One region of the Paenibacillus anseongensis genome, then DNA from elsewhere that is predicted to be linked to it. Evidence: riboswitches for the same ligand, from Rfam matches in the RefSeq annotation. Region 1 holds a riboswitch; each other region holds the start of a gene.
What was found. A riboswitch is a leader RNA that binds a small molecule or an ion and turns the genes downstream of it on or off. The one in region 1 is predicted to bind cyclic di-AMP.

Region 1 (6,038 bases):
ACGACGAGAAGCTCATCAAGCAGGACTTCCCTGTTCTGAATAATCAACAGAAGAAAGACGATATCAACCAGGGCAAAGCTGGAGCGGTAATCTCGAATATGATTGACGGAGCAGGTTATCAGGCATCGCTATCCAAAACGTTCCCTGGCTCGGATGTGGACGTCGTCTCCCGGATCACAGGGCCCAAAGGCGAGAGATTGCCGGGCGGCGTAGGCTATAACAGTGTATTTATGTTCCCGAAATCAAGTGTGAAAACCGAGGCGGAATTGAAACAGATTCTAGGCTTCTTTGATAAAATTTCCGATCAGAAGATGCTGGATTTGCTGGGCTGGGGCATCGAGGGCAAACACTATAAGATCGAAGACGGTAAGCCGGTATTTTATGATCAAAAGCTGCAGGACACCGAAGTAGGCTCCAGTTATCTACAGCTTCAAGTCGCGAAGTATACGGCGAAAACGACGGGGAAAGAAACGCCTCTGATGGAGAAGTACGGCAAAATGATCAAAGAAAACGAGGCCATCGCGGTCAATAACCCGACGAATCCGCTCGTTTCCGAAACCCAAACGACCAAAGGCAGCGAGTTGAAGCCGATTATTGACGACGCCCGCACGAAGTATATCCTAGGCAAAATCGATGAGGCAGGCTGGAAGCAAGCGATCGAGCAGTGGAGAAAAGCCGGCGGCGATAAAGTTATTGAGGAGTTCAGCGCGCAATACGCGAAGAGCGGCAAGTAAGATTGTAAAATAGCAGAGGCGCCCATGAAGGTAGAGAAATTCTACTTTCGTGGACGCCTCTTATGCGTATGGCAGTTCAATTCCATCCTTTAGCAACAATGGGTTTCTTCTTCGTCTTTTTGAATAATCTATAAAATAAGCCGAGTTCTTTTTTCCGTTTGAGAGTGAGTTTGATCCCTTCCAGCAGCAGCATTGATCTAAGTTCGTCGCGACGGTTTAACGTATGCAGTCTTTTGATAAATAGCTTGTCCATGCGAACATCCCTCCCATTCATCTACCTCCATTATAAACGGAATCTGCGAATTTGATTGTCGCTTTGTAGAGAGGGATTGCACTTGTTTTGTCGAAAATGGAGCGGGTAGGCCTCGATTTCCTTCAAGTCCCTATAGGCAGATGAATCACAGTGCAGTATTATCTAACGTAGGGTGATATCATATGTTCATTTCTCCTATGCTTTTGCAAGACGCCAAAGATAATAGACCTTATAACAGTAAACATCATGTGGCAGAACTGAAGTTAGACGGTTTCAGGTGCATTCTTTCTAATTTAGACAAACTCTATGTATATACGAAAGACAATCAATTGGTAACGCATAAATTTCCTGAGTTGTTCCAATGCCCGATTCACGAGGGAACGATCCTTGACGGTGAATTGGTTATTTTGGATGATCAAGGTAAACCGGACTATGAAGCGATGTCAGCCAGATTTTTAAACCCGACAGACTTATCACCTGTTGTATTTTTTGCATTTGATATTTTAAAATACAAGGGAATTGATGTCACTGAATTACCCTTGCTTAAACGCAAGGAGCTGTTGGAGCAAGCTTTCATCGAGAATGACAGGTACAAAAGGGTGAAGGTTTACGAGGGTAAAGCAGTGGATTATTTTGAGAAAATCCGGCAGGATGGGCTTGAGGGTATCATTTTGAAGTCGAAAAAAGAACATTTCAAGTACGAGAGCAACAAACGCTCCAGGCAATGGCAAAAAGTGATTAACTGGACTTATGCAGATGTCTATATTTCTGGTTACAGGAAAAATAACTTTGCTTTGCTGGCGTCCATTGATTCAGCAAATGGTTTGAAGATTCCGGTTGGGGTGATTGAGACCGGGGTAACGCCTCAACATCAGAAGGCGCTGGATGGCGTGAAGCACCGATTAGTCTACAAAGAGGACAATCATTTTGCTTATATGGAACCGCGGCTAATGGCCAAAATCAAGACGAAAAACTGGACGAGAAACGGAAGGCTTCGTTCGCCGGTTTTCATGGAATTTGTGATGTAAAAAAAGACTGGATCACCAAGGAGGAAGTGGTGGTGCAGTCTTTTCTTTGTTCATTACATGCGTCTAAAATTACCTGTGCTGTTGCCGCTTAGCTGTTGCTCAGCGATTTGAATCAATCTTCTCGTAATGTGTCCGCCGATTGCGCCGGTATCGCGAGTAGCCATGTAGCCGTAATACCCGTCCTGAGGAATCTGAATACCTAGTTCCTGAGCGACCTCATATTTCATTTGCTCAAGAGCTGATTTTGCTTGTTGCACAAGTAATGTATTGCTTCTACTGCTAGCCATCTGGATTCACTCCTTTATTTGGTGTATGAGTATTTTGTGGAAGTTATGGTTTTTTATTCATGGTGCTGGAAAATTTTTTTGCAGCGCGATGATTGCGCTTTCATAAAGCGTTGGAAAATTTTGCGGCATGTTTTCGGAAAAACCCCGTGTTACAATCGGAAAGATCGATTATGGATCAAAAACTTAGAAGGCCGAAGCTTCTTAGAAAGCACGGGGGACCCATTCTTTGGGGTGAAGTCGCTATGTAAGCGACCGGGTGATTACTCTTTGACCCGAATCCGACAGCTAACCTCGCAGGCCGCAAAAAGGAGAGATTTCTATGTTGAAACGTTATAAGCAGCTAGTCGTAACCGGTGCTATTGGTCTGAGCGTCCTTATGAGTTCCAGCGCAGCTATGGCGGCATCCGCCACGTACACGGTGTCAGACAACGATACCATGTGGTTGATCTCCCAGAAGTATGGCGTGAGTCTCACTTCGCTGATTCAGGCTAACCCTCAGGTTGCCAACCCGAACGTGATTTGGTCTGGGATGACGTTGAACCTTCCTGGCAGCACATGGACAAGCGGCGGCTCTCAAACACCAGCCCCGTCAGCGCCAACTCCATCAACACCAGCAGTTCCGTCAACACCAGATACACCTACGCAATCCGCTTTTGCCAGCCAAGTCGTTACATTAGTTAATCAGGAACGGGTAAAAGCTGGGCTTCAAGCGCTAACCAGTGATAACGCCCTTACAGCTATGGCGTTGGATAAAGCCAAAGATATGTACAACAACGACTATTTTGATCATACGTCGCCGACTTACGGGTCGCCTTTTGATATGATGAACACTTATGGCATTCCTTATTCCTATGCAGGTGAGAACATTGCCAAAGGACAACCTACACCAGAGGCGGTCATGGAAGCATGGATGAACAGTACGGGTCACCGTGAAAATATTTTGAACCCTAATTACACGAAAATTGGGGTCGCCTATTATAACGGAGAATGGGTGCAGGAATTCATCAGCAACTAATGCTCTATAGCGAATTTCAAACAAACAGCCCTTGTGATTTCCCAGGTGGGATTTCGCAAGGGCTTTATTTATATTTCAACTTCGCTATCCCCCACATCAAGAGTGGCAGAATGATCCCATGGATGGGCAATAAATAAGGAATCGCGATTTTTTGTGGAAATACCACGGAACTATCGATAAAGTCCCGAGGAATCAAGGTAAGCAGAGCGATAACCGGTGCTACGAACCAAATCATACGTCGCCATTTTTTAAGACCGAAACTTTGAGCTGTTCCATATGTGCAAACAAAAAAGTAGAGAGAAACTTTAGTGAACACACTAATAATCCAGATGGCGATAACAAAGGAATCGAGGTTTTGAAAAAAGTCGAAATAGGAAATATATCGGATCAGATTAAAGTAAGGATAGGTTTGGCCCGAAGCGGAGATGTGTCCAAATACCGAAAGGATTAAGAAAGTCGAAATGCTTGTTAAGAGACCTGCAGCAGCCACCCCGAGTATGGCCGGTTTCATCCCATCTTGAGGCTTTGCAAGAAAGCCCATAATGACGAACAGAAGGATGCAATCTCCAAGAAATGTTGAGGTCGGCAGCGCACCTTTTAGGATAGTCATCGCACCGGTATCCACATAGAAGGGAAGGATATTGTTGATATGTATATTTTTTAGGCTCAGCAAGAGAGGAATAGCAATCCCGAGCAAGGTTAAAGGCCCTAAAATTTCGCAGCATCTCGCTATAACTTCTAAGCCCGAGAAAGTTACATAGATCGCTACGAGGAGCATGCCTAGCATCGGGACAAGGATCGGCGTTTTGGGAAGAATAGTCGCAACGATGAACTCTGCGTATTGCCTTATGATAATCGCAAGCACGCTGTACCAGTAGATGAAATACAACACCATAACCGTATAGCCGATGTATCGACCAAATAATTTTTTTGAAAACTCTACGATGGTTTGCCTTGGATGATAGATACTCAATCGTGAGCAAACATAAGCGATCCCTGCACCTATTCCGGTTGCGCAAACGGTTGAAAGCCAAGCGTCTTGCTTCGCAGTTTGGATAGATGGATTTATGGTCAGTAAAATGGTCATTCCCAGCTGCATGGTCAATATCATCCAGAATAATTGTTTCCCGCCAATCTGCATGTCCGTGAGGCTCCTTTAATGATCTAAGAGTTTACCGAGAGGGTAGAAAATGTAATTTACCAGCTGCGTCGGACCCGGCATACTCGGATTCATGACTAAAACGATCGCTAGCATCCAGCATAAGGCTAAAATAGAGAGATAAGCCGCTTTGTCTTTGGTCGGTCTGTTTTTCAAGCGAAACCACTGAAAGAATGTGATGATCAAGCACGCGGCCATGCATAGGGGAATGTCTTTGGATGTCATTGGATATACTCCTCTTCCTTATCATTTTCCTCTTGGGATCGAGAAGACTTGATGCTGGAAAGCCCAGGACGCAGCATTCTGGCATCCGATTGTACAGTAACTTCGACGTTCGGGAAGATCTCGTTCCAAAGTTTTTGGTTTTGACGCCATTCCTTAGGGTACGCTCGGTGGAATTCCCCAGCGAAATCAAAAATGTCGGCTTTGAAACCTTGCTGAACCTTTCGCAAAGCAACTGCGACACGCTCTTCAATGTCATCATTCATAGCGGCTTCCACGCGTTTAACAGCTTGCTGATCGGAGGCGAGATCAAGTGAAGTAGTATTTTGCAGGGCATCATCTTCCGTATGAATCCAGACGTTCATGCGCCACTTGCCGTTTTCGATGATTGGCTGCAGTTTCGTCTCGCTTTTCAAAAGTCGAAGGGAGACATGGCCGGAGACACCTTCCGGCGTCACAGTAACGACGGCTGTTTTGATCTCGTCCCTGAGCCAGAGCAGGCCGCGGGTGGTTGGATCGTCAATGGTTCCAACCATCTTATCGTCTTTGAATACGGCCGTATAATTGGTGAAACTCCCTGTATCGTCGTGATTTCTGGGTGTGTTCGCCCCGAGGAGCTCAATAAAAGGCAGGGCTGCAGCGCCGGACTGTTTCACCAACATGTGTGCCAAATCCGCCAACGTTACACTAAGAATGATTTTGCTCTTGGCAATTTCCCTCATAATCTCTGAGGAGTTCCGCTCCAGCCGTGTATTCATTTCGAGAATTTCGCGTGCGCTTCCCTTGCAAATATACATAAAGGCGCGCTCTCGCGGCTGAGGCGCTCTCATTAGATAATCGACCTCGTCTCGAACCCCTTGTCGCGCGACAGCCTCACCGAAAATAATAATTTCGGTATGACCCCAGAAAATTTTGCGCGGCATCTTCTCTTGAATCTTAGAAACCGCATCAGCAATATCAACGCCTACCGCGGATTTGACGAGGGAATTTTGAATGCTCCCCCCTTTGTTGCTGCTTTCCAATCCGCCTCCACCCCCGCCGGGACTTCGCGGGACAAAAATTTGTATCGTCAATTCGATCGACTTATCATCATATTTATCAATCGCTGCTCCAGTGACGAGTGCCAAATCGTTCACTTCCGTCCGATCCCAGCAGCCCGTCAGCAGCGGGGTAAAGAGACTTGCCATTAAAAATAGCTTCAGCATCACTTTCATCCTTGCTGCCCCTTTCTGAAAGAAGCGGCAAGAAGCAGCATGGAGGGAACACCAAGCTGTGTAATCAGTGCCAAAAAAGGGATATTAGTTCCTATAGCATGCATGAGCTCTTGAAAATTAGGAGAA
Region 2 (6,038 bases), on a different contig from region 1:
CGGCCGAGGGTGGGGTGTTCTAAAAGCCATGCAGTGGGTAGTGGCTTCCGTGCCTGCGTTTGTATTTTTATTCCCGCCATTAGCCGGGATGTATTTCGGGCTGAGGCTCGATCAGTGGGCGAAAGCGGACGCGCACTACAAGATGCTTTTCTCCGCCACCTTTGTCATTCTCGTCACATTCATCGGCGTATTTCCCCTAGCGCATCAGATCGCTGAACGGACGCGTTATTTTAATGATAAATTATTTATTGAAGCTTCGCGTTTAATGGGAGGCTCTGTTTTTCATCGCACGGTCCGGCATTTAATCCCCTGTATGAGGAATGAAATGACGTTCATGTTCCTTAGCGAATTCATGCAAGTGCTCTTCCTGCTGGGGCAATTGGCCGTCTTTAATATCGTACTTGGCGGTACGGAAACAATTGGCGACAGCGACGCCGGCTACTCCATTACCATTACGACATCGGGCGAATGGTTGTCCCTTATCGCGTACGGCTCCAGATATATTAGGCTGCATCCTTGGATTATTTTGAGCGTAGGAACCAGCTTTGCCTTGTTATTCCTCTCGCTCCAGTTCTTCTTGAGTCAATTGAAGCGCCGTTACGGGAACGAACGACAGTTCATGTAAAAAAAAGGTCGGGTTCCATCTAAGGATGGAGGCCCGGCCTTTTCAGTAGATAAGAAAGTATAAGTTTTATACTTTAGCTTCGCATCTACCTTGACAAACGCGCTCGTCCTAGCAGGACGACGAAGTCGGTTGTCCTTGTATGCAGATGATCTTTTACTGCAAGTTGCTGAGTCGAAAATCGAGCCTGGCGGCAACGCCGGCAGGGTTTTCCGCGGTGCGCTGCCCGCCAAGGTTAAAGGCGATGATGACGACATCATTGCGTCCGCGCCTTACAAATCGGCGAATGTCGAAAGTGCGCCCCGGATTGTAGAAGGAAGGCGTATTCTGCGGTCCGTCAAAGAGGAGCGGCACGCCGTTGATGATGACAACGGCATAATTGTCGACAGATAGGAAGAGAGAAGCGCCGAGAATGGCTCTACGTTCAGAAAGCGTGAAACGTGTCGAAATGATCGCATTCTCACTGTTCAAGTTGCCGGAATACCAAACGTAGTTGGCATTAGTAACAGGCACCCACGCAGGGTCGCGAGGAATGATTTGCGCATTAAACCACGAGTTGTCGGTGCCGATCGAAACCGTGCGTTGGCTTAGAAAGCGACCCGAACCGGGTTTATGATACTTTCTAAGCTGTGTGCGGTACAGCAGCATGGCTTTGCTTCTTGGCAGGCCTGCGCTCTTGGGGAGCCGAATAATTTTGCTCGGTTTTCCAGCCATTCGTTGTTTGGGAATCATTTCTCCATCTCCTATCAACATATGAATATACTTGCTTTGTATTCTATGTTTACTAGAGGGATTTGCGAGGGTGTGTGGCTAGTGTTGCCTTTTTCATGCAGCCTAAATTCCCTTTATAGTATGAAAAGTACAATTAATGTGTTTTAATGACACATAATATATGTTAAAATAATAAAAATGCAAAGGAGGAATCTCCCCATGGACGATAAAAATGATAAGACCAAAAGACTTTCCGTCTACTTGCCTGAAAAGGTGAAGACCGATCTGGAGCGCATGGCTGAGGAAACTGGCTTGTCGATGACACAGCTTATTGTGATGGCGACGCATGGTCTTCTCGCGAATTATGCTTCGCACGGCGGAGCTATTTTCGCCGACTTATTGGCAGCTAAACAGCGGATCGTTCACGAGGTGAAGGATAGGCAGCGGCTTTTAAATGAAGAGAAAGAAGGCATGCAGGATTACTACGGCGCGCGAGCAGCTGAATATGAACGGATTTATGCCCGCGAAGATGCGGACTATCAGCAAGAGCTTGCGATGCTGGCGGATATCGTGAAGAAGCAGGTCGCTGGGAGCCGTGTCCTGGAGGTGGCTTGCGGTACGGGATATTGGACGCAGTTCATGGCGGAGACAGCCAAACACATCGTTGGGGTGGACGTTCGACCGGAGGTGCTGCAAATTGCTGCAGCTAAATCTTGGCCGCTGCATAATACCTCTTTCGTCGAAGGGGACGCTTACCGGCTTTCGGAAGTACAAGGGGATTTTGACTATGGACTCGCCAACTTCTGGTTTTCGCATATCCCGAAAAATCGACTGGATTCGTTCCTGCAAGGATTTCACGAGCGGCTTGGTCGGGGAGCCCGCGTGTTCATTGCGGATAATGTGTATGTCCCGGGAAGAGGCGGCGAGCTGATTACGAGTGAACATAGCGAAGATACGTACAAAAGAAGGGAGCTGGCCGATGGCTCCAAGCATGAAATTATTAAAAACTACTATTCGTACGAAGAGTTGAATGAAATCTTTAAGCCGCTGTCGGAGCACCTGCGAATATTTGTCGGCAGCTCCTTCTGGTATGTTAGCTACATCGTGGCTTAGGAATCATCGACCATAGTAAAGAAGGAAGCGCTTGGCTTAATGTCCGGATGTGAATTTAAGGCCGAGAACACCGACCAGAATGAGGATCATGAATAGGATACGCAGTAAACTAACGGGCTCGTTCAGAAATAGGGTGCCGATGATAATTGCGCCTACAGCGCCAATTCCCGTCCAAGCCGCGTAAGCTGTGCCGATGGGAAGAGTTTTTGTAGCTACCGCCAGAAAATAAAAACTGATGATCATACCGACAATGGTGATGCTGGACGGAACCAGCCGTGTAAAACCGTTGGAGAACTTTAGTGAGATTGCCCAAACTACTTCAAAAACACCTGCAATGACCAAGTAAAGCCATGCCATCTGTGAATCACTCCTTAAGAAAGAATATGCGAAGATGCCTATCTGACCGCGGCAAAAAGAAAAAGCCTGGAAGCAGTATCGCTGTTGCGATAAGACTCCCGGGCTTTTTCCCCTCCGTGATCACAGCGTATTCGCTGTGTGTTTTCTCTCGGACCAGACTGGCGCTGCAGCACCACGGAACCCTAGAAACATGATGCCGTAATTATAGGACGGCTTACACGCTATGTCAAGTTACAAAATAGCCACAAGAAATGAATAAAAGCCCTGAGAAGCGGCTCATTCGAGCTAACGCTTGTCTGGGCTTTATTCATGATGAAACAAGAAAATTACTTGGATTCAGCAGTTAGTTGATTGTAGATATCATCCCACAGAACACGTCTAGCGGATACGTATCTTTTCGCATAATAAGATTCGCTTAGCTTGTTTTTCACGATACCTTCATTGGATGCGGAATGAATAAATTCACCGTTACCCAAGTAGATACCAACGTGAGAAATGCCTTTGCCCCCTGTGTCGAAGAACACAAGATCACCTTTGCGAAGATCACTTTTGTCGATCCAGTAGCCCTCTTTATTTTGAGCTGCTGAACTATGAGGAAGGTCAATGCCGAATTTGTTGAATACGTACGCGGTGAAACCAGAGCAATCAAAGCCTCTTGTTGTCGTTCCCGCATCGCGGTACGGTACTCCCATCAATTCGTCAACCGTTGAGTCCAATGTGGATTCTGACGCAGACACACTCCCTAAAGCTACACTCAAAAACAAAACAAGACTAAAAAGAAGAGCAACAACCTTTTTCAACTGCTTGTCTCCTTCCGGTGCCTACGAGGTTAGCTGGAGGGTTCGGTTGAAGGTTCCCTATGATCCCTGTCTTGCAAGATCAATTCACCCGGTATGGTTCCCCCGTTTCCCCAAGAAATGAGGAATTCGGCATGAAATATTTGGTTTTTTAATGCTAGTCTCTTAAATTCGTCATAAACATCGAAATTCCTCCTTTTTCGTGCAATTGGGTCTGAAAAAATGTGTAAAGGTTCGCTTTACAGACAAAAAAATCCCCTTTTGCAAGGGGATTGAACAAATCTAAACCATTTATGGTTTTATTTATTGCTTTTTAACGGCTTAATTTGGCGGAAAGAAGCTGGAATTGCGACGTAATGGACCACATTTGCATGAAAATATGGAAGAGCGGGAAAAGTTGATAAATGATTAGCGCTACCAGACCTGCCCAGATATAGGTCGTTGTTACCGTGATCCCTGCCAAAAGTCCCGAGCTCAGCAAAAGTATCAGAGAGAGGCCAATAATCGGAAAAGAGTACCGCATGAACGTTAGAACCGTGGAGACTATACCGAGACGTGCCGCGATGGCGAACTGCACATACATGAAGAGCAGATGCAGCAGAAAGCCGTACACCAGCATTCCAAGCAGCCAAGGCAGTAAATCGAGGGAAGCTTGTTCATAAGATGTGCTGTGAGCGAACACCTTCTGCGCTTTGGGCAGCACCCAGATGAGCGGCAGCAGAGACAAAGCGATTCGAATCAAATACACGGCGAAGAAGGGGAGCGTGAGCTCCTTGATGCCTCGAACGAAGCGATAGCCGGCATTTTGATCGGAATGGGTGAGCGAATAATAGACACCGCCGTTCAGCATCGGGGTAAGGAACATGCGCGCCAGGAGCAGGCCGGCCAGCCACCACAAGTAAGAATGGCTAAGATCCGTTTTGAATAACTGAAACTGACTTTCGGCCAGAAAAAGCTGGAGTGCTTGCTTCGGCTGGTCGCCGCCGGGAAACCGGTGCATGAGGGGCACTAACACCCCTTGTACAAGCTTATATAGAAGCATCCCCCAGCACATTTGGTAGATGAACAAGACAATCGTAGCGAAGGGTTGCCGTAGCGCCGCCCTGAAGCCGGATTTGAGATAGGTTGTCACCGGTGTCCCTCCTAAGCGTTGTTTTCTGAAGGCAAACTTGCCTTGTAGAGTGGGCGCCTACCAGGCCACCCACCCGAAAATAGCTTGCAGGAATTGAATAATGCCGAGATTCAGGCGGAGTTTCCACTTGGTGTCCACTTCTGCTTGCATAAAGTTATTAATGTGTTTGTTCTCCAGAATGAGCGAGTAGTTCGGATCGATACGAACCCAGTCTATAGGCGTCGTGTGGGTTAATTTGTACTCAATGCTGCTCTCTTTGCCGTCCCATGTTTTGTCGAGCATCGTACCGTCGGCGAAATGGAACTGAATCGGCACTTCAGGTGAATTGCCGCCGCGCTTGGAGATGAGGATCGTGCTCTCGTAAGGGCCGGTTCCTTTGCTGCCAGTGGCTTTCACATGAATGCTTTCAACCGAATAGTCAACCATCATTGAGCCGTAGACATATTCATTGAAGAAGTCGTCCCACTTCGTTTTGGTTATATCCTCGACCACATTTTGAAAGTCCTTGGTGGAGGGATGTTTGAATTGCCATTTTTGAAAATAAGTCCGCATGATACGATCCATGTTTTTGGTGCCGACCTGTTTCTCGATTGCTTTCAGCACGAGCTTGCCTCTGGTATACACATTTTCTGCGTATTGATCATGTCCGGTATAGGCCCATGCGTTTTGTCGCAGGGCGTTCGGAGAAGTAATGTAGCTGGACTCGACCGGCAAATTAGGGGTCGCTCCGAAGTCGGCCTCCATCACTTTATCCTCGGCGTAGGAGGTAAAGCCCTCATCCAGCCAAGCCTCTTCAAACTCATTGCTCGCCACGAGGCCATAGAAATATTGGTGTCCGATCTCGTGCACAACAACGCGTTCCAATTCCTGATCCGGCGTCTTGTCGTCCGCGCCCCAAGCGGTGATGAGCGTAGGATACTCCATTCCGCCTGCGCCGCTGCCTCCGGGAGGAGGTACAACGATAGACAAAGTCGAGTAAGGATACGATCCGTACCACTGGCTATAGCGGGATAGCGCTTTTTTGGCAGCGTACATATAACGGTCTTTCAAATCCTGATGATTGGGATCCAGATAGAGCTTGATCTTCACACCTGGTATTTGCGGCGTAGAGAAGGGTTCTTCCACATACACGAAGTGAGGCGAAGCTGACCATGCGAAATCATGCACATCATCGGCATAAAATTGGTACGTTTTCGTCCCGTTCTCCGTCACCGCCGGTTTCACAGGGAACCCTGTCGCGGCAACCGTGTAATTCGCCGGCACTTGAATTTTCACGTCATACAAGCCGAAATCCGCATAAAACTCC
Region 3 (6,038 bases), on a different contig from region 1:
GGCGAAGAGTAGGCGTTCGTGGAGAACGGGAGTTTGTTGGCGCGTTGTGGTACAATTGAAGAATTATTTTACACATGCAAGGAGAATGCTGAGTATGGCCGGTAACCAACGATTAGTAACGGATTCCGATTTTCAGGAGGCTGTGGAAAAAGGTGTTTTTGTCCGTGTTTTCAAAGACGATCATATTGTCGACTCGAATGCGATCGTCCTTCGTTTCAGCGAAACGACCGTGGTTTTGCAATCTCGTGTTGCTGATTTAGCTTACTATGATCGGAATGAGTGCGAGTTTTTTGAGATGAAAAAAAGGTGATGTTTATTTCACTCTACGGGATAGGCTGACAGATGAACAAATCGAAAGCCCGCCTTCTGCATAACAGGTATGGCCTTCATGACACCTTCAGCCGTGTCTTTCTCCGGGTGGTTCATATGTGCCAAAACAATGGAGCCACTCCGAGCCTTAATAAGCGCATGGTAGACCTGCTCCGTGTTAAAAGTAGCTCCAGCGTCTCCAAGTACGTTGTAGCCCGCCAACTGGAAGCCCAGGTCGTGGGCAATGTCGACGGCGATATCGTCGTAGAAGGCCGTGCCTGAGCGGAAAAACAGCGGCCGCCTCCCTGTCCGCTTCTCGATCTCATCCGCATTTTCCGTTACTTCGCGAATCGCATCGCTCACATCTTTGGTTCCTGCGATGCCATATGCGGCTCTGCCATTCACAGAGAGCGGCCGATGCTCGGTCCCGTGGTTTTCGATTTCGAACAGCGGATTCGCCGCCAGCTTGGCAAAAATGTCCGGATTCGCAGCAAGCCATCTCGCATTAACAAACAAGGTCGCTGGAATTTGCTCCTTGATCAAATAATCGACCAACTTCTCATCGTAACCGCTGCCTTCTTTGCCGCCGCAAGCATCAAAGGTCAGGGCGATCACCTTATCCTGCGTCACAAGATGTGTCCGCACGCCAGGGATGTTCTCGCCCCACTTTGTCGGAACTGCCTTATGGTACCGTTCCACTAAGGTCTGGGCAAGCGAAGGCGACTTGGCAGGTGAGAGCGGTGCGTCTGTTGGTGCTGATATGTCTGTCGGCATCACTTTCGAAGAGGGAACTGGAGTGACGGTGCCTTGCACAACCGGCGTTGCAGATGCAACAGAATCCGGCCTTTCCGACACAGCCGCTTCGTTTGCAAGCTTCATCGACCCTCTCTCCACCCCACAACCTGTAAGCGTTATCAACGCACTCGAAAGAAAAAGGAAGCACACCAAGCGCTTCCTCATTTGTGTTTTCTCCAATCCAGCTTGCTCTTCTCGAGCAGGTGGCCAAAGTCATTCTCCAGCCGCTTCTCCTCCGCCTTGCGCGCAGCCTCTGCTTCAGCTCTGGCAGCATCTTTACGAGCCTGTTCCTCAGCTTTCATCGCATCCGCCTGTGCTTTCAGCCCGGCTACGATATCAGGGCTCAGCAAATCTTTGAGTGTCGCAGGTTTATCTTGCGCGCTAGGTTCAGCGGTTGTGTTTGACCATTTCTTTTTTGCCATAAAGGGTTCACCTCTGTTCCATTTCTACATCCGGTATACCCCTTTATTGTACACTTCTACTCATGCAAATGATAGGGCACCGTCGCAACGACGATATCTTTATCGGCTTGCAGCTTCGAGCGAATACGTGCGGCAGACTGGTTGTGGAGCAAGCGGTGCCACCATTTTTTCGGCATGAACTGGGGCAGGATCACCATGATCGATTGCTTTTCCGAAACATGGGTATCGACTCTTTCAATAAACTCAGCCAGCGGCTTCAAAATAGTCCGGTAACGGGATTTGAACACAACAAGCCGAACACCCGGATCCCACTTATCCCACTTCTCCTGCATCGCTTCTTCATCCTCATCCGAAAACGAGACGTAGAAGGCAATGACATTGGGAGATAACGATTTGGCATAGTTCAAAGACTGCGCCACTACGCGATGAATACCCGCTACAGGTACAATGATCACAGGTTCCTTAACGCATACCCGTTCTTGCGTGATATCAATGCGCAGTTGTTTGGCTACATCATCATAGTGATTGCTGATTTTGGTTATTCCCCAAAGCAATAGCGGCGTCACAATAATAACAATCCAAGCGCCTTCGCTAAATTTGGTGATACAGAAAATAATAAGAACGGCAAGGGAAACGATTCCCCCTAACCCATTAATAACGAACTTGCCGATCCAGCCGGCTGGACGTTCTCTGAACCATTTGCGGACCAAACCGCTTTGGGCCAGGGTAAAAGATAAAAAGACGCCAATTGCATAAAGTGGAATAAGTGCATCGGTTTTTCCTTTGAAAATGACGAGCAAAATACTTGCCAAAACACCTAACGTTACGATTCCGTAGTGAAACGACAACCGGTCTCCCCGGTACGAGAACATGCGCGGGAAGTTTTTATCCTGGGCCATAATGGACGCCAAGATCGGAAATCCGTTGAAGCTCGTATTCGCAGCCAATACCAGAATCAGCATGGTGCCAATCTGTGTGGCATAATACATGGCGCCACGGCCAAACGCCTGCTCCGTAACCATCGACAAGACCGAAGTGTGCCCATGCGGGTCAGGTGCAATTCCATAACCCAAGCTCAGCAAGGTGACGCCCCCGAAGACAATCGCCAGTAACGTACCGAGCGAAGCCAAGGTTTTCTTGGCATTCTTGACAGATGGCGTACGGAAATGCGGCACCGCATCGGAAATCGCCTCGATCCCTGTCACGGCCGAGCAGCCTGATGAAAAAGCTTTTAGAATTACAAACAAAGTCAATGAACTCGTCATCGAGCTGGGAACAACTTGGAATTCATGCATATTCATGGATCCTGTCAGCATATCGAAGATCCCTTTGCCGATCAGCAGCAAGATACACAGGATAAAAAAGTACGTTGGAATCGCGAACACCGTTCCGGATTCAGAAGTACCCCGCAAATTCAGCCAAACCATCAACCAGACCAGCACTAAGGCTATGGGGACAATGTAAGGCACCGTAACTGGGAAAGCCGACGTTATCGCCTGCACGCCTGCCGAAATCGAAACGGCAACGGTTAACGTGTAATCAATCAGCAGTGAAACCCCAGTGAGCCTTCCCGACATCATGCCCAAATTTTCCTTGGCCACCATGTAAGCTCCGCCGCCCATTGGATAGGCCTCGATCACTTGGCGATAACTTAAAACAAGAAGCATGATTAAAGCAATAATCGAGATTGCAATCGGCAATGAGAACGCAAAAGCAGCAACCCCAACAGTTGCAAGCTCTAGCAAAATTTGCTCCGTGCCATAGGCTACCGAAGACAGGGCATCTGATGACAGGATGGGCAGAGCCTTCCATACCTGCATTTTCTCAGATTCCAGCTCCGCTGATTTCAGCGGTTTGCCGAATACAATCTTTTTCAATGAGTCACTTGTCATGCTGTGAAATTCCTCCAAATAACCTAGTTTTCAGCTTGATTTCCCTTTTTTAGGCGCAAAAAAACACAAGGATAGACCTTGTGCTTAGCCACATGTTCTCCTTTCTCACGACCGCTTACGAGGTTAGCTGACGGGTTCGGGCTGCGAGAAATCTGCCCTAAAGGTAGCTGCCGCATGCGACAAAACACACCTTACTCACCCCGTTGAAACCTATGGTTCCCCCGCTTTTCTGATAAGAAAATTAAGCGAAATATTCAACTGTTAACGTACGAGTTGATACTACTCTCTTATTGGCTCATAGTAAAGGAGAGAATAATCTTAAAAAAGATTATTCCCTCCCCGCATTCATTTGATAATCCGCTTACAATGGTGTAATCCTTTCAGTATCTCTGTTTTACTAGCTTATTGTCTGATTCATTAGATTTTAGGGTGTTTTAGCAAAATTAATTTCTCACATGACGCTTTCTAGTGGCTTGTTTTTGCTTGAAAATCATCTTTTTGAAGATGAGTGGGATACCGCCAATGAGAAATAAATAGCGGGCATCGATTATTTTTTTGAGGAATGCGGCCAGCCTGCCTTTCACTTTTTTGACCTTTAGGATGCCAATCGCTTCTCCGCGACCCAGCGAGGCGACCGTGCCTTTGTAATCGTAGGCGAAAGGTCGTAATGGTTTTCCAGTCAGTGAATAGAGCAAATTTTTTGCTGTATTATAACCTTGTTGGACTGCGATTTGGGCATTGGCGGGGTATGGCGTGCCTTCCGGGCTCATGACAATCGAGCAATCTCCCGTAATAAAAACATCGGGAAACTGCAACGAACGCAAGTAGTCATCCACTTTGACTCTGCCGCGTTGGACGTGGAAGCCCGCATCTTGCAGCAAGGAATTCCCACGGACACCTCCCGACCAAATAACCGTGCCGGCAGGAATGAATTGGCCGTCTCCTAGCAGTACGCCGCCGGGCTCGCATGCCTTGATGGCGGTAGACAATTTATATTGAACCCCTTTACGGCGCATCACGTCCATGCCGTATTCCACGAGATCATTCGGCAGTCCGGGCGGCAAAGCAGTAGGCGATGCTTCGATATTGATGATCTGAACCAAGGAAGGATCGACGTCAAACATTTGGCAAAGATCAGGAATCCGGTCCGCCAACTCTCCAACAAACTCCGTGCCTGTGAAACCTGCGCCACCAACAACGATTGTCAAATATTCTTGATGCTTGGAATCCAATTTATATTTAGCGAACATATACTGTGTATGCTGACGAATGAAGCGAACACTGTTAATGCTGTTAATTGTCATCGCATACTCGCGCAATCCCGGAATACCAAAGGTTTCCGTCTCACTCCCAAGCCCCACGACCAAATAATCGTAGGTGAGGACTTCGTCCGACAGGACCACCTTTTTTTCCTCAGGTACAATCTGTTGAACCGTCGCTTTGATGAAATGAATTTTCCGCTCATCGATCAGATCCTTAATGTCTACACGCGCATTTTCATGATGATCCGTGCCAGCTGCCGGCATATGCAGATGTGTCGTCATGTAGTGATAGTCGTGTTTGTTCACCAGTGTGACCGCCACTTCATCTGCTTTGATCAGCTTCTGCAGCCTTATTGCCGTTACAAGCCCACCGTACCCCGCTCCCAGAATAACCACCTTCGGTTTACTCATCCGAATCCTCTCCTCCGATTACATCAACTTTTTTCTCTACCATCGTTGGTGAAAAAGATCGACCAAACCATTCACAGGTTGTCATGTGAAAAAAATCACATAGTCATTCAGGGCGTACACATGGTTTGGCTCATCATTAGTATATGTGCCTCTTTCTTAAAAATCACTGGAACATTGCCTAGCTTGGTCAAAAAGGGCTGCGGGGTGTGGAGTGGCATATCTGCGTGGGAGCGATGCGGGACGTAGGGCAAGAGCGCGGGGCGGGATTAAGGGAGCTCGATCGCGCGGCGGAGGCACGCTATGCGGAAACAGAGCGTTGTAGCGCCGTGGTGGGGGCGAGATGCGGGACTAAGGGAGCTGGATCGCGCGGCGGGTAGGCGCTATGCGGCACTTAGGGCGCTGGATTGCGGTGGTGGCGGGCGCGGGGGCATCAGTGCGCGGGGCTGGGGGTGATCCGGAACGTATGGCGAGAGCGCGAGGCGGGACTAAGGGAGCTGGATCGCGCGGCGGGTGCACGCTATGCAGGTCCAGGACGTTGGGCCGTGGGCGCGCGAAGCCTTGCCCCTTCTCATTGGATGAATTCCAATGGGAACGCCTTTATGAGGCCGGATTCCCGCGCTCCGTTGGATAAAATCCAACGAGGCACACCAAAATCAGCCCACAGGACGCCAATTTCCCCCTATGCATTGGATTTCGTCCAACCAAATCAGCATTTTAACGTGGAAATTGGCACTTCCATTGGATTTTCTCCAACGGGAATCCACCCGTTCACTGCTCACCCTTACCCTCAGCCTCCAACCTGGCTTTATCCTCTAAACGGCGCAAGCGAAAGCTGTTCATGCCCGCCACGCCCAACTCTTCCAGCAAGCCAAAATTCGCCCATGCGCCTACGACAGCTCCAATGCCGGGGACAAGCTGAAGCATTTTACGGAAATCAATGGTGTCCC
Region 4 (6,038 bases), on a different contig from region 1:
GGCAGGTCTATTTCCATCCGGTGACGCGGAGCGCGGAAATTCTGCTGCACAAAATCTTTGCGCGTGCCAAACATTTATATGAAGATAACTATACGTTTGGCTTTATGACGGATCCCATTCTGCACCTGATTCAAAATAAGATTTCACTTGAAGATTATTTACTTCTGGACGAATCTGTGATGCAGGCGATGCTAACGTTTTGGATGAGTGAGAAGGATCCTATCCTTGCCGATATGTGTAAGCGATTCTTAGACCGCAAATTGTATAAATACAGTACTTTTGATGAGTCGAATCAGCGTATGATTCAGCTTATGGAGAAAGTCATGGCCGAGGTTGGGCTCGATCCAATCTATTACATGGAAATTGATTTCCCGTCGAATCAATCCTATGATGTGTACAGGCCGGGAGAGACGGAGGATAATTTACCGATTCTGCTTTTGGATCATAAAGAGACGCTGACTGAAATCACTCACCGCTCGGAAATCGTGCAGTCGATTAGCGGCTTTCAAATGGGTAAACATCATGTCTATTACCCCGAGGAGTTGCTTGAGCGTCTGAATGCTTCTGAATATCCGGAGCTATGGGAGATGCTAGGCGAGCAGGAATAATACATAAGAGGAAGTAAGGAGAAGAACATGCTAACAGACTCACATACTCATTTGAATGCGGAACAATTTCAGGAAGATCAGGACGAGGTTATACAACGTGCACGTGAAGCCGGTGTTACTAGAATGGTGAATGTTGGCTTTAACCGTGAAACAATTCCCAGTTCAATAGCGCTTGCTGAAAAATACGATTTTATCTATACAACAGTAGGTTGGCACCCTGTAGATGCAATTGACATGATGCCAGGAGATTTGGAATGGATCGAATCGCTGTGTCAGCACGAAAAAGTGGTGGCAATTGGAGAAATCGGGCTTGATTACTATTGGGATAAGTCGCCTAAAGATGTACAGCAGCGAGTTTTTCGGGAACAAATCAGGTTGGCGCGAAAGCTTCAAATGCCGATTGTGATTCATAACCGAGATGCGCATCAGGATATTTTGACTATTTTAAAAGAGGAGAAGGCAGCTGAAGTTGGGGGGATCATGCATTGCTTTTCGGGGAGCTGGGAGACGGCAAAGCAGTGTTTGGATATGAATTTCCATATTTCCTTCGGAGGCCCTGTCACTTTCAAAAATGCAAAGCAGCCCAAGGAAGTGCTGGCGCAGGTTCCTTTGGACCGCTTACTCATCGAGACGGATGCTCCTTATTTGACCCCGCATCCTTTCCGCGGCAAGCGCAATGAATCGGCTTATGTTCGGTTGGTGGCTGAAACGGCCGCGGAAATCAAGGGCATAAGTCTGGAAGAACTTGCAGAAATAACGACAAACAACGCCATTGCCTTGTTAGGTCTCAAGTAAAGCATTTTTTGCAAATTTTCGTCGTAGAAAAACTCCGCAGCTGAGCGAGATAAAGAGGAAGCCGATGAGCGGCACGACAATGTAGATAAGTGAAGATCGAATCATGAACGGAATCGAAAGCATACATAACTCTAGCAGCAAGGCTGACCAAATGATGAAGGCTAGGGAGCCGGCTTTCAACTGACGGTTAAGCGGGTACATGTCGAGCCAAAAGGTATAGCGGTGTGAACGCTCAAGTGGCGTTAGCTGAACCATGGAAATAATCAAAGCGATAAAGAAGATGAGCAGTCTCGCGGTACTGCTGCTTGAAACGGCGATGGCTAATGTGCCTAGTAAGGATATACGTAGGACAATCGCGAATAGCTCCGTACGTAGAAATGTTTTCATATATATGTAGAGATAGGCAGCATCCTGTTTAAAAGGAATAAATCTTGTGACCCCGCTGATCCAGCTTCGGCGGGCTATTCGCGTTCCCAATTGCGGAACATCCACGAACCAGTTGAAAAAGGCATATAGTCGTGCCTGCTGCTGCCTTTCCTTCGCAATGAGATAATCCCATCCGATGTAGTATTTGGATACGTAATGCGTAGCTGTTAACCAAGCCAGTGTAAGTACAAGAGCGGCTCCGCTTGCCCATAGAACGCTTGTCAGAAATTGCAGAGATATCAGGACGGCTGTTGCCAGCCAGCGGAAGCTAACAGAAACCCTTCTTGCCCGCTCATGAGTGAATCGGCTTTCTTGCCAGCTCGCCAATAAATGGCCTACCTTCATTAATAGAAGCAAGGCAAGCATCCATAAGAAATGCTGCTCATCGCGACCAAGGCAGTGATGATACAAGGGCCATAGGACGACCCATGCCAGAAATGTCCAGAAGGCTTGCAGCACTAAGCTGTACATGAATCCGCCGCGGAAGTAAGGACCCATCTGATGTTCAACGCGCAGCAGAAACATACGGTCTGCACTTCTGGCTAGAGTGCGAATGGGGCTTGAGGCTAACAAAGGTACCAGCAGCAAAAGGACGATCCACAGATAAGGATAATCTGTCGGAAGGCGCTGTAGTATTTTTGCATAATAATAGGAAGAAAGGATGACAAGAAATAGCAGGAAGCCAAAAAAATTGCTGCGCGCTGCATATTGCAGGTAACCCATGGATTCCTTCATATAATGTTCAAATCTCTTCTGCCATAGGGCACGGGTATCCATGTCCATCGCCTTCATACCAATTCTCCTTTTACAAGCTTATAAAAGATGTCGTCCAATGACGCTTGCTGGAGTCCTGTCTGCTGACGTAATTCGACTAAATCGCCTTGGGCGACCATATGTCCTTTGTGCAGGACGACATAGTTATCGCAATATTTTTCAATCGTAGACAAAATATGCGAGGATATGAGAAATGACGCGCCGCGCCGCTTCATTTTGACCATCAACTCCAGCAATGAGCGTATGGCTAGCGGATCGAGCCCGAGAAAAGGCTCATCAATGATGTAGAGAGAAGGTTCGATCAGGAATGCGTTCATGATCATGACCTTTTGCTTCATCCCTTTGGATAAATGGCTTGCAAAAGAGTTGAGCTTGTCCTGCATGTGGAACTGCTCGAGCAGCGCTTGTGAGCGGGAGAGATAGTCATCCTTCGTTAAGCCGTAAGCCATGGCGGTTAACTCCAGATGCTCACGAATTGTAAGCTCTTCATATAGCTCTGGACTTTCAGGCACATAAGCGTAAGTGGCACGGTAAGGCAGTGGATCTTCGGCCAGCGTCAAACCGTTAATTTTTATAGAACCCCTTTGTGGTTGAAGCAGTCCAAGGATGTTCTTGATGGTCGTACTTTTTCCTGCGCCGTTCAAACCAATTAATCCCATCATTTCACCTTGACGGATAGAAAATGTGAGGTCGTGAAGAACAGGTTTATTTGGTAAATATCCCCCGAATAAAGCGTCAACTTGTAATATGGGACCCATCTCAGTGCCTCCCTAAATAGCTAATTATTGGAATTTAGATACGTGTTTCATACCTGATAATTATAAACAAATTTAGTTTCGAAGCCTAGTTTAAGAGTGAAAACACGAAGAAACTTAGTATTCGTACGTTATAATGAGTTAAATGTAGATAAAAGGTGGTTTTATTTTAAAAATAAGCTATTTTTAATCGATTTAGCCCTTTTTAGTAGGTGTTAATCCCTTTACAGGCAGAGATTAACAGCGTAATATACTTTTCATAATAACTTAATAACCAATTTGCCATTTTTCCATTCGCTGAGTTCCAATTATGGGAACGGGGGAACCACTGTTAACTTATAAAGCGGTATCGCTGACGAAGTAAACAGAGTGAGTAACAGGGGTGAATCTTGGACGTTGAACGAAAGTTTACGTCTGAGTAGGGCGACTCTCACGTCCGAATCCGTCAGCTAACCTCGTAAGCGTAAGAGAGGTAACGATTGTCGTGCGTGCTATTTGTGTATTTTTACTATGCAAACTAAGCCAGCGAGAAGAGTCCTCTTCTTGCTGGCTTTTTGTCCCCATAAGGACCTTTAACTGTTTCGGACGACTAATCGTAACCCGGAATTCATAGGATGATGAATAGCAAAGCGGGGTGGGACGACCAGAACGCAGCTGTTTCCAAACAACTGCTGATGGACGACACGTTAAGTTAAATTAAAAACCTTAGTCGCGTCAAATTTAATCATGCTGTAACCTGGCGGCGAGGCTTTGAAGGAGGACCGAAGAAGTGGGCAGTATCTCTTTTAGCGAGACCCATGTAAAACGATCATCCAGCATGTCCTTCGCATTGCGATGGAAGCATGAAAACTTGCGTTTGATTTTAAGCCTGGCTATAATCTCAATCGCAATGACTTTCATGTTTTTGGTGTTGTTGTACGGTACGGCTACCAAGAGCGTATCCGTGGTTGTGAATGGACAAGAAACCGTTGTGCATACGAAGCAATGGGTCCTGCAACGCCTACTGGATGAACAAGCCATAACGATTGGTGAACACGATGAAATATCTGCAGACCCTACGGCTACAATCAAGGGCGGGGACAAATTCGTCATCGAACACGCTTCTCCAATTCAATTGACTGCTGATGGAAAGACCACCACTGTTTACACAACTGCAAGAACGGTTGAAAGTGCATTGCAACGTTTACATATTGCACTTGGGGAGCACGATAAGCTGACTCCCGAACCGACAGCCTCTTTGGGATCAGGCGATGAAATCAAAATCGTCCGTGTGAAAAAAGAGACGGAAGAAGTAACAGAGCCGATTGCATTCGACACGGAAAAGAAAAATGATGCATCGTTGCTTAAGGGTAAAGAGCAGGTCGTTCAAGAAGGTAAAGAGGGCGTACTTCTGAAAAAGAAAGAGAAGACTTACGAAGATGGCGTATTAGTTGCAGAAGCTGTTGTAGGTCAAGAAGTACAGGAACAAAGCGTTAAAAAAGTTGTGTCCGTTGGCACGAAAAATCCCGTTGTCGTTCTATCGGCATCATCCCCTAGTGTGGATGAGGTCTCTAAGAATGGTGTGACATTCGGGTATAAACAAATCCTCAAGAACGTGAAGCTCACGGCTTATTCAGCGGGAGCGGATTCGACAGGGAAAGCCGAAGGGACTCCTGGGTATGGGAAGACCTATACAGGAACGACAGTTACTGAGGGCAGAACGATTGCGGTAGATCCGAAAGTTATCCCACTGGGATGGTGGGTTTACATTGAGGGCGTTGGTTTCCGACGTGCTGAAGATATTGGCAGCGGTGTGAAAGGCCAAATGATCGACGTCTACTTTGAAGATCATGGCTACGCCAATAAATTCGGAACGAAACAAGGGTATACGGTCTATGTCGTAGGACCGAAAAAGCCGTCTGAAAATTAACGTGTAAACGTCTGTTTCAGCGGGAACAATGTCAATATACGTTGCCAGGCAAGCAGCCTGGGCGAAAGAAGAGGGAATCCCTCTTCTTTTTCTGCGTACTGGGAAGGGAATCGATTATGATTAAAGAAGTCATCGTCGTTGAAGGCAAGGACGATACGGCCGCTATTCGCCGAGCCGTCGAGGCGGATACGATAGAGACAGGCGGCTCAGCCATCGGGCAAGCCGTATTGAAGCGCATAGCCCTCGCGCAGCAGCGCAGAGGCGTCATTATATTTACGGATCCGGATCACGCAGGTGAACGGATACGGAAGATTGTGGCAGCCAAGGTGCCGGGCTGCAAGCATGCCTTCATCACGCAGGCGCAGGCCGAGTATAAGGGCGACATTGGCGTCGAGAACGCAGCGCCGGAGATTGTCCGTGAGGCGCTCCAGAACCTGCGGACAGAGTACGACGGGGCTGTCTCGCAGCTTACGATGGAGGATCTCATAGCAGCAGGGTTGATCGTTCATCCGGAAGCAGCTTCCCGGAGGCTCGTCGTTGGCAATGCCCTTGGCATCGGCTACTGCAATGGCAAACAATTTTATAAGCGATGTGCGATGTTCCAGATCTCGCGTGAGGAATTTGAGGCAGCCTTGGAGCATCTGGAACCGAAGATATAGGGAAAGTGAAGTAAGGTGCGAGAGTGGAATTCAGAATTCAGAACCTATAGATAAATGAGGGCTACATAATGACTATACCCGGCAATGAAGTGATTGTAACAGCGGAAGATGT

Region 2: another riboswitch for cyclic di-AMP. It lies ahead of GON05_RS05830 (C40 family peptidase); the one in region 1 lies ahead of GON05_RS14125 (CAP domain-containing protein).
Region 3: another riboswitch for cyclic di-AMP. It lies ahead of GON05_RS28715 (APC family permease); the one in region 1 lies ahead of GON05_RS14125 (CAP domain-containing protein).
Region 4: another riboswitch for cyclic di-AMP. It lies ahead of GON05_RS30150 (ubiquitin-like domain-containing protein); the one in region 1 lies ahead of GON05_RS14125 (CAP domain-containing protein).

What each region holds. Positions count from the first base shown of each region.
Region 1 covers NZ_WSEM01000012.1:359,376-365,413, reverse strand. Annotated here, with positions in the region: gene GON05_RS14145 (extracellular solute-binding protein) at 1-734, shown strand, start outside; gene GON05_RS14140 (hypothetical protein) at 811-987, opposite strand; gene GON05_RS14135 (ATP-dependent DNA ligase) at 1,170-2,015, shown strand; gene GON05_RS14130 (alpha/beta-type small acid-soluble spore protein) at 2,069-2,302, opposite strand; cyclic di-AMP (ydaO/yuaA leader) riboswitch at 2,482-2,617, shown strand; gene GON05_RS14125 (CAP domain-containing protein) at 2,625-3,317, shown strand; gene GON05_RS14120 (GerAB/ArcD/ProY family transporter) at 3,382-4,458, opposite strand; gene GON05_RS14115 (hypothetical protein) at 4,474-4,701, opposite strand; gene GON05_RS14110 (Ger(x)C family spore germination protein) at 4,698-5,912, opposite strand; gene GON05_RS14105 (GerAB/ArcD/ProY family transporter) at 5,909-6,038, opposite strand, start outside.
Region 2 covers NZ_WSEM01000006.1:23,528-29,565, reverse strand. Annotated here, with positions in the region: gene GON05_RS05850 (hypothetical protein) at 1-625, shown strand, start outside; gene GON05_RS05845 (hypothetical protein) at 779-1,354, opposite strand; gene GON05_RS05840 (class I SAM-dependent methyltransferase) at 1,553-2,446, shown strand; gene sugE (quaternary ammonium compound efflux SMR transporter SugE) at 2,483-2,803, opposite strand; guanidine-I (ykkC/yxkD leader) riboswitch at 2,897-2,999, opposite strand; gene GON05_RS05830 (C40 family peptidase) at 3,130-3,603, opposite strand; cyclic di-AMP (ydaO/yuaA leader) riboswitch at 3,607-3,745, opposite strand; gene GON05_RS05825 (hypothetical protein) at 3,914-4,732, opposite strand; gene GON05_RS05820 (M1 family metallopeptidase) at 4,790-6,038, opposite strand, start outside.
Region 3 covers NZ_WSEM01000030.1:2,854-8,891, forward strand. Annotated here, with positions in the region: gene GON05_RS28700 (hypothetical protein) at 95-310, shown strand; gene GON05_RS28705 (polysaccharide deacetylase family protein) at 319-1,188, opposite strand; gene GON05_RS28710 (YqkE family protein) at 1,266-1,526, opposite strand; gene GON05_RS28715 (APC family permease) at 1,583-3,418, opposite strand; cyclic di-AMP (ydaO/yuaA leader) riboswitch at 3,516-3,676, opposite strand; gene GON05_RS28720 (NAD(P)/FAD-dependent oxidoreductase) at 3,862-5,091, opposite strand; gene GON05_RS28725 (hypothetical protein) at 5,392-5,544, shown strand; gene GON05_RS28730 (EcsC family protein) at 5,860-6,038, opposite strand, start outside.
Region 4 covers NZ_WSEM01000032.1:59,098-65,135, reverse strand. Annotated here, with positions in the region: gene GON05_RS30170 (HD domain-containing protein) at 1-608, shown strand, start outside; gene GON05_RS30165 (TatD family hydrolase) at 636-1,403, shown strand; gene GON05_RS30160 (ABC transporter permease) at 1,389-2,621, opposite strand; gene GON05_RS30155 (ABC transporter ATP-binding protein) at 2,618-3,361, opposite strand; cyclic di-AMP (ydaO/yuaA leader) riboswitch at 3,644-3,837, shown strand; gene GON05_RS30150 (ubiquitin-like domain-containing protein) at 4,128-5,267, shown strand; gene rnmV (ribonuclease M5) at 5,384-5,926, shown strand; gene rsmA (16S rRNA (adenine(1518)-N(6)/adenine(1519)-N(6))-dimethyltransferase RsmA) at 5,995-6,038, shown strand, end outside.